DNA from 2 places in the Flavobacterium sp. HJ-32-4 genome. Region 2 is predicted to be linked to the other one. Evidence: riboswitches for the same ligand, from Rfam matches in the RefSeq annotation. Region 2 holds a riboswitch; the other holds the start of a gene.

Region 1 (4,215 bases), 1.3 Mb from region 2:
ATGCGCACCTGCGCCGCGTCCCACAAAAAACTGCTCATCGGCAAAGCGCGTGCGGGTCACCACACCGTTAAACACATCGTCTACACCATGCAAACGCTCGTGCGACGCCACAAACCGCGGTGTCACGTAGGCCGCAATTCGCCCATCCGCCCGCCGGAACGCCTCGGCTACCAGTTTGATCTTAAGGCCTTTTTCCCGGGCATAGTTGAGTTCCAGCGCGCCGAGTCCGTCTATACCCAACGTCAGGATGTCGTCCGGCGCCGCCACATGTCCGAACGCATGCGCCAGCAACAGCAACAGTTTATATTTAGCGTCGAAACCACCGGTGTCCAGCGTCGGGTCGCTTTCAGCATAGCCCTTCGCCTGTGCTTCGCGCAAGGCCTCGGCATACGACACGCCCTCGGTGGCCGTCTTCGTCAGGATGTAATTCGTCGAGCCGTTCACGATACCCTGTATCGATTCCAGCAGGTCGTTGTTGTAATACTCTTCCAGGTTCCGGATAATCGGCATACTCGCGCAGGCCGCGGCCTCATATAGCAGTGGCACCCCGACTTCCTGTTGCAACGCATGGAATTCCGCGAAGTGTGTCGCCAGCACTTTTTTGTTCGCCGACACCACCGCCTTCCCGTTGCGCAGCGCGCGGGTAATGATCGGGTAGGCAGCTTCGGCGTCGTCGATCAGTTCGACAATCACGTTGATCTCAGGGTCGTCCAGCAGTTCCCTGGCGTTATACGTAAAAAACGATGCGTCAATCGGACGCGCCTTGTGCGGATCGCGTACACAGACTTTTTTGATATGTGCCGGAAACCCGGGCGTTTTTTGCAAGACGTCATACAGGCCATAGCCGACACAGCCGAAGCCGAATAATCCGATGGTAAGGTGTTTACGTGGGGCGGGAAGTACGCTCATAGTGTGGAGTTTATAGTTTATAGTTGAGAGTTCATAGTTCATAGTTGTGAGTAGGAGCTGTGAGTTGATACTTGCTCCTTGATACTTGCTCCTTGCTAGCCGGCTCCTTCCTTTTAACAATTTCTACGGTTTTCCCATACCGCTATGTCCGCGGGAATCTGTATTTTGGATTAGGGGAGGGGCGGATGCGTCCCTTACGAAATCCTACAGGGATTTGGTTACGGGAAAGCCGTACAAATTGTTAAAAATGTTAGAAGTTCGAGTTCATAGTTCATAGTTGAGAGTAGGAGCTGTGAGTTGATACTTGCTCCTTGCTCGCCTCTCCTTCCTTTTAACAATTTCTACGGTTTTCCCGTACCGCTATGTCCGCGGGAATCTGTATTTTAGAGTAGGGGAGGGGCGGATGCGTCCCTTACGAAATCCTACAGGGATTTGATTACGGGAAAGCCGTATGAATTGTTAAATATTAGAAGTTTGAGGTAGGGTTGAGAGTTCATAGTTCAGAGTAGGAGTGGTGAGTTGCTACTTGCTCCTTGCTACTCGCGCCTTGCTTCTCGCTTCTCGCTCCTTCAAACGCCTGCTTCAAATCATCAATCAAATCCTCGGCATCTTCCAGTCCAACCGACAGGCGGATCAAACTGTCCGTCACACCGGCCTGGTAGCGCTTCTCTACCGGAATCGATTTATGGGTCATTTCGCACGGCAGGCAACACAGGCTTTTCACGCCGCCCAGGCTTTCGGCCAGTTTGAAAAGGTGGGTAGTCGATACAATCCGTGAGGCAAGTTCTTTGTCGTCTACGGTAAGGTCAAACGAGATCACCCCGCCGAAATACCGTTGTTGGCCTCGGGCGACCTCGTGGTTTGGGTGGGAGGGAAGTCCGGGGTAGTAGACATTCTTCACCAACTCTTCACTTTCTAGGAAGGTTGCGATCTTCAGCGCGTTCTCCGCATGTTGGCGGATACGTAGCGACAACGTCTCAATTCCGCGGATCACCAGCCAGCTGTCAAACGGCCCGAGTATCGCACCCGATGCGTTCTGTATGAATTTGATCCGGTCACCGAGTTCTTCCGTCGCCGTTACTACCAGTCCGGCGATGAGGTCGCTGTGGCCCGACAGGTACTTCGTCGCGCTGTGCACCACCAGGTCGGCGCCCAATGCGATTGGCTGTTGCGAAGCCGGAGACGCAAAGGTGTTGTCGACACATAGCAACACGCCATGTGCCTTCGCGATACGCGCAATCGCCCGGATATCGGCAATCTTCAAGGTTGGGTTGGTCGGCGATTCCAGCCAGATCAGCGCCGTTTTATCGGAAATAGCCGCCGCCACGTTGGCCGGGTTGGTCGCATCCACATAGCGCACGGTGATGCCGAACTTCTCATACACGTGGGTAAACAAACGGAACGCCCCGCCGTAGATGTCGTCGACCGCTACGATCTCGTCGCCCGACTTGAGCAGTTTGACCACTGCATCGATGGCGGCAAGGCCACTGGCAAACGCGTAGCCACGGGCGCCGTGCTCAAGTTGCGCAATGAGGTCTTCCAGTACTTTCCGTGTCGGATTGTTGCTGCGGGCATAGTCAAAACCTTTGTGTTGGCCGGGTGCATCCTGCACAAACGTGGAAGTCTGGTAAATCGGGACCGAAACCGAACCGGTAAGCGGATCAACAGGAATGGCGTGTAGAATGCGGGTGTGCTCTTTCATGGTATAAGGGATATTTGGATTACAGGTGAAATATCCAAATCCGGAATACCGAAAGGGCAAAAAAAATGCTCTTCCGATAAGTTCAGAAGAGCAGTGTATCAAGAGATAAAATAACTACTTATTCTAAGCTTATCTGTCCCCGCGCTAAGCGCAGGGTTGAATGTGGCACCTTACTTTTCAGCAGGTTGCCAAGACGTCATTGGGTCAAGTCCCTCGGTCTTTCTGGATAAGGATGTGTGGGTAAGAACGTTCCGCAAAGGTATTCCGGAAAGTTTTGAATTTCCAAACAAAAAAAGAAATTATTTTTTAAGTGTTTGATAGTGAGTTATTTTGATCGAAGTAATTTCCTGTTATCACGTTAAACTACATCATTTATTTGCGCAACTGTACGGTTGCATATATATTTGCAACCAAATGATTGCATAATGAGAAGAGACGTTTTCCAGGCCATCGCCGACCCAACCCGCAGGGCCATTCTGGTGTTGATCGCTACCCAGTCGATGACACCCAATGCCCTCGCCGAACATTTCCACTCTACACGCCAGGCCGTGTCCAAGCATTTGAAGATTTTGTCGGAATGCGGACTCGTGCGTCCGGAAGAGAAAGGGCGTGAGATCCACTACAGCCTCGAAGCGGATAAAATGGCCGAAGTCGACCAATGGCTCGCCCAGTTCCGAGATCTGTGGAAACAGCGTTTCGACGCACTCGATACGATATTGTCTAATATGAAAAAAAACGAAAAACCATGAATGCCCACTTGCAATTCGACTTCACCGTCGACAAAAACGACAAAACTATCCGTGTCACACGCGAATTTGCCGCCAACCGCGACCTCGTCTGGGAAGCCTGGACCAACCCGGAAATCCTCGACCAATGGCTAGCACCAAAGCCGTACAAAGCCGAAACCCTATCAATGGACTTCCGGGCGGGTGGACACTGGTTCTACTGCATGGTCGGACCCGACGGCGACCGTCATTACTGCCGCGCTGATTATGGCGATGTCCAGCCAAAGGAGTTCTACACAGCGGCAGATGGGTTCACTGACGAAAACGGTAAGCTCAATCCGGAGTTTCCGCAGTCGAACTGGCGCAATACCTTCCGCGAGGCGGACCAACATACAGTGGTTGAAGTGCTTATATCCTATGCCTCACTAACCGATCTCGAAGCCGTTATCAGCATGGGCTTCAAAGAAGGATACACGATGGCATTGGAGAATCTCGACCAGTATATCGAAGCGCGCGGACGTCTTCGTAACGAGCTTCGCACTGACAATCAAGCGCGTGTGACAACCTACCTTAACTTTCCGGGCAACACGGAAGAAGCCTTCCTGTTTTACCGTTCAGTGTTCCGTTCTGAGTTCAGCGGCGGCGGCATACAGCGTTTCGCCCAGGCTCCACAGGCACCCGACCAGCCACCTATGAGCGAAAGTCTGAAAAACCTGGTGCTGCACGTCGAATTACCTATCCTGGGTGGGCATGTACTGATGGCGACCGATGCGCCCGAAGAAATGGGGTTCACCGTTGCAACGGGCAATAACATGCACATTAGCCTCGAGCCTGATTCGAAGGAAGAAGCCGAACGCCTGTTCAACGAGTTGTCAGTCG
Region 2 (4,215 bases):
CACTCAACAGTGACAGTTTTTCCCAATTCATTACAAGCACCCAACAATACCGGGTCCAGCCGCGTTACCTGATCTTCTCGATGAAGTACAATTTGTAAGGAACTGCCCAAACATAAAAAAGCCCGTTCAAATGACGGGCTTTTTCTATGTAGGGATGGAATTGTTAGAGTCCGAAAGCGCTTTTCACAGCGTCAACATAGTCGAGTTTTTCCCATGTAAACAGTTCGACTGTTACGGCTTTCTCAGAACCATCGGGCGAACGGAATTTCTTAGTGACGGTTTCCGGTGTGCGGCCCATGTGACCGTATGCCGCCGTTTCTGAATAAATCGGGTTACGCAGCTTCAGGCGTTGCTCGATGAAGTACGGGCGCATATCAAACAGCGCTTCTACTTTCTTCGCGATTTCACCGTCACTCAGTCCGACTTTTGCCGTTCCGTATGTGTTAATATAAATACCCATCGGTTTGGCTACGCCGATTGCGTAGGAAACCTGCACGAGGATTTCATCTGCTATACCGGCAGCCACGAGGTTTTTCGCGATGTGACGGGTAGCGTAGGCAGCGGAACGGTCTACTTTCGACGGATCTTTTCCTGAGAAAGCCCCGCCTCCGTGTGCGCCTTTTCCACCGTAGGTATCCACGATGATCTTACGGCCCGTGAGTCCGGTATCGCCGTGAGGCCCGCCAATCACAAATTTCCCTGTAGGATTGATGTGGTAGTGGATGGCGTCGTTAAACAAGTGTGCGTATTCCGGATTCTTCGCGATGATGCGCGGAATGAGGATTTCGATAATATCTTTTTTGATCTTGGCCAACATCGCGGCTTCCTGGTCGAAGTCGTCGTGTTGGGTAGAGATCACGATCGCGTCGATCCGTACCGGTTTGTTGTTGTCGTCGTATTCTAATGTTACCTGTGACTTGGCGTCCGGGCGGAGGTAGGTAATCTCTTTGTTCTCGCGACGCAGTTCTGCCAATTCCTGCAGCAACTTGTGCGATAGGTTGAGCGCCAATGGCATATAGTCGGCCGTTTCATTGGTGGCGTATCCGAACATCATGCCCTGGTCGCCGGCGCCTTGCTCTTCTTTATTGGCACGGTCAACGCCCTGGTTGATATCCGCCGATTGTTCGTGGATGGCCGACAGGATGCCACACGAGTTGGCTTCGAACATATATTCGCTTTTCGTGTATCCGATCTTACGGATGACATCACGTGCGATTTGTTGTACGTCAAGGTAAGTGTTCGATTTCACTTCGCCCGCCAGGATGACCTGTCCGGTGGTGACAAGCGTTTCGCAGGCTACTTTCGACTCGGGGTCGAAGGCGAGGAAATGATCGATGAGCGCGTCCGAAATCTGGTCGGCAACTTTGTCGGGATGTCCTTCACTGACAGATTCCGACGTAAAAAGATAGGCCATAGTTATTTTTTTATGGCGGGAGGAGATTCGTGAAGACGTCGCGGGGCTAAAGAGGATCACTGCTTTAGCATTTTTTAGCGAGGTTGCAATCAGGCAAATTTTTCCTCCCGGGATTTTCGGTTGCAAAGATAGGGGAAAAGTTCGGAAGTGCAAAAGTTGTTAGTAGTCAGTTGTCAGTAGTTGGTAGTCAGTGGTTGGTAGTCTGTGGTCGGGTCGACCCCTACAGACTACTGGCTACTGACCACCGTCTACTTTCTCAATCGTTTGCGACGATTTGTTTGCGAAATCCAAACCCATTGCCGACCTTTGCAGCGTTCATATATTTAGTGTTTGTTATCACGAAAGGCCGAGGGACTAGACCCGGTGACGCCTTAGCAACCCTGCTCCCGCAGAAGGTGCTGCATTCTACCCTAATCGTTGATGGGGAAAGATAACCCGGGATTATTCCCTCTCTTTCATGATAACCTTTACAAGCAGAACGCCCCGCCCGAAACACGGGACGCGGTGGTGCTGGACATTTCATTGGTACTATTGATTGAAAGATGGCTGATATCCGAAAAGAATTAGAAAAACGCATCCTCGTCTTAGACGGGGCCATGGGGACGATGTTGCAACGCCACCGATTCGAAGAGGCGGATTTTCGCGGTGAGCGGTTCCGTGATTTCCCGCATCCCCTTAAAGGCAACAACGATTTGCTCTCGATCACCCAACCCGAAGCAGTGAAATCGGTGCACCGGGCGTATTTCGAGGCCGGCGCCGATATTGTGGAAACCAATACGTTTTCGGGCACGACCATCGGAATGGCCGACTACCATCTGGAAAGCCTCGTGTGTGAACTGAACTATGAATCAGCCCGAATCGCACGCGCCGTGGCCGATGAGTTCACCGATCGGCCGCGTTTTGTTGCCGGATCGATAGGTCCGACCAACCGCACCGCAAGCATGTCGCCCGATGTCAACGATCCCGGATTCCGCGCGGTCACCTTCGATGAACTCCGCATCGCCTACAAAGAACAGGTCGAAGCCCTTATCGACGGTGGTGTTGATCTGCTTCTCGTTGAGACGATTTTCGATACCCTAAACGCCAAAGCCGCTCTTTTCGCCATCGAAGAAGTGAAGGAAGCGCGTCACCTCGATATTCCGGTTATGGTGTCGGGTACCATCACCGATGCGTCGGGTCGCACGCTCTCAGGCCAGACGGTCGAAGCGTTCCTCATCTCTATCTCACATATTCCGCTGCTCAGCGTCGGATTCAATTGTGCTTTGGGAGCCGACCAACTCAAGCCGTACCTGAAGCGACTCGGACTCCGGACGTCACTGAACATTTCCGCGCATCCGAACGCCGGATTGCCCAATGCTTTCGGGCAGTATGACCAGACACCTGAGGAAATGCAGGCATTGATTCGGGAATACCTAAATGAAAATCTTGTCAATATAATAGGCGGCTGTTGCGGCACGACGCCCGAACACATTCGCCTGATTGCCTCGGTGGCTGCTGAATTTGAACCCAGAAAACGTCCCGAAGCCGTAACGATATAAGCCATGAACACGCCCTACAGCCCTACGAACGCCTCCGACTTCACCGACAGTGCCACTACTGCGCTTCCGCGTTACCTGACGCTATCCGGCCTCGAGCCGCTGATCGTTACGCCGGAAACGAACTTCGTCAACGTAGGCGAACGCACCAATGTCACCGGATCCCGTAAGTTTCTGCGTCTTATCCGGGAAGAGAACTATGAGGAAGCACTCGACATCGCACGGGCCCAGGTAGAAGGTGGCGCGCAGATCATTGATGTCAATATGGACGAGGGGATGCTCGATGGCGTGCAGGCCATGACCCGTTTCCTTAACCTGATTGCGGCCGAGCCGGATATCGCACGGGTGCCGGTCATGATCGACAGCTCGAAATGGGAAATCATCGAAGCCGGACTGAAAGTCATCCAGGGAAAAGGGGTCGTCAATTCGATTTCACTGAAGGAAGGCGAAGCGGCTTTCCTCGACCACGCCCGCAAAATCCGTCGATATGGCGCCGCGGTGATCGTGATGGCCTTCGACGAAGCGGGCCAGGCCGACACCTTCGAACGACGCATCGAAATCTGCAAACGATCGTATGACCTTTTGGTCGGAACCGTTGGTTTTCCGCCGGAAGATATCATCTTCGACCCCAATATCTTCCCTGTGGCGACGGGTATGGACGAACACCGCCGCAACGCCCTCGACTTCTTCCGCGCCACCCAATGGATACGGAAGAACCTGCCCTACGCCCATGTGAGTGGCGGGGTCAGTAACGTATCCTTTTCCTTCCGCGGCAATGACCGTGTGCGGGAAGCGATGCACTCAGCCTTCCTCTACCACGCGATTCGCCACGGCATGACCATGGGTATCGTAAATCCGGAGATGTTGGAAATCTATGACGAAATCGACAAAGAACTGCTGGAGTATGTGGAAGACGTGCTGCTGGACCGTCGTGACGATGCTACCGAACGACTGCTGGCCTACGCCGAAACGGTAAGGGGAAACAACGCCCAAGTCGAAAAACAAACCCAGGAATGGCGCAACGGCACGGTACGCGAACGGCTCACGCATTCGCTCGTGAAGGGTATTGATGAGTTCATCGAAATTGATGTCGAAGAAGCCCGGCTTTCGGTCGCCAAACCCATCGAAGTGATCGAACAGCACCTGATGGACGGCATGAATGTGGTGGGCGACCTTTTCGGAAGCGGGAAGATGTTTCTGCCCCAGGTCGTGAAATCGGCCCGGGTGATGAAGAAGGCCGTAGCCTATCTGTTACCGTTTATAGAA

Evidence for each region. Region 2 has a riboswitch for S-adenosylmethionine ahead of MKO97_RS00545 (homocysteine S-methyltransferase family protein). Riboswitches for the same ligand answer to the same signal wherever they lie in the genome.
Region 1: linked by a shared signal. The riboswitch ahead of MKO97_RS09960 (PLP-dependent aspartate aminotransferase family protein) and the one ahead of MKO97_RS00545 (homocysteine S-methyltransferase family protein) in region 2 are both predicted to bind S-adenosylmethionine.

What each region holds. Positions count from the first base shown of each region.
Region 1 is NZ_CP092832.1:2,376,280-2,380,494, forward strand. Features, by position in the region: gene MKO97_RS09955 (homoserine dehydrogenase) at 1-909, opposite strand, end outside; gene MKO97_RS09960 (PLP-dependent aspartate aminotransferase family protein) at 1,403-2,611, opposite strand; SAM riboswitch class I at 2,738-2,844, opposite strand; gene MKO97_RS09965 (helix-turn-helix transcriptional regulator) at 3,037-3,360, shown strand; gene MKO97_RS15140 (SRPBCC domain-containing protein) at 3,357-4,215, shown strand, end outside.
Region 2 is NZ_CP092832.1:152,051-156,265, reverse strand. Features, by position in the region: gene MKO97_RS00555 (carboxypeptidase regulatory-like domain-containing protein) at 1-98, shown strand, start outside; gene metK (methionine adenosyltransferase) at 164-1,414, opposite strand; SAM riboswitch class I at 1,745-1,851, shown strand; gene MKO97_RS00545 (homocysteine S-methyltransferase family protein) at 1,957-2,952, shown strand; gene metH (methionine synthase) at 2,956-4,215, shown strand, end outside.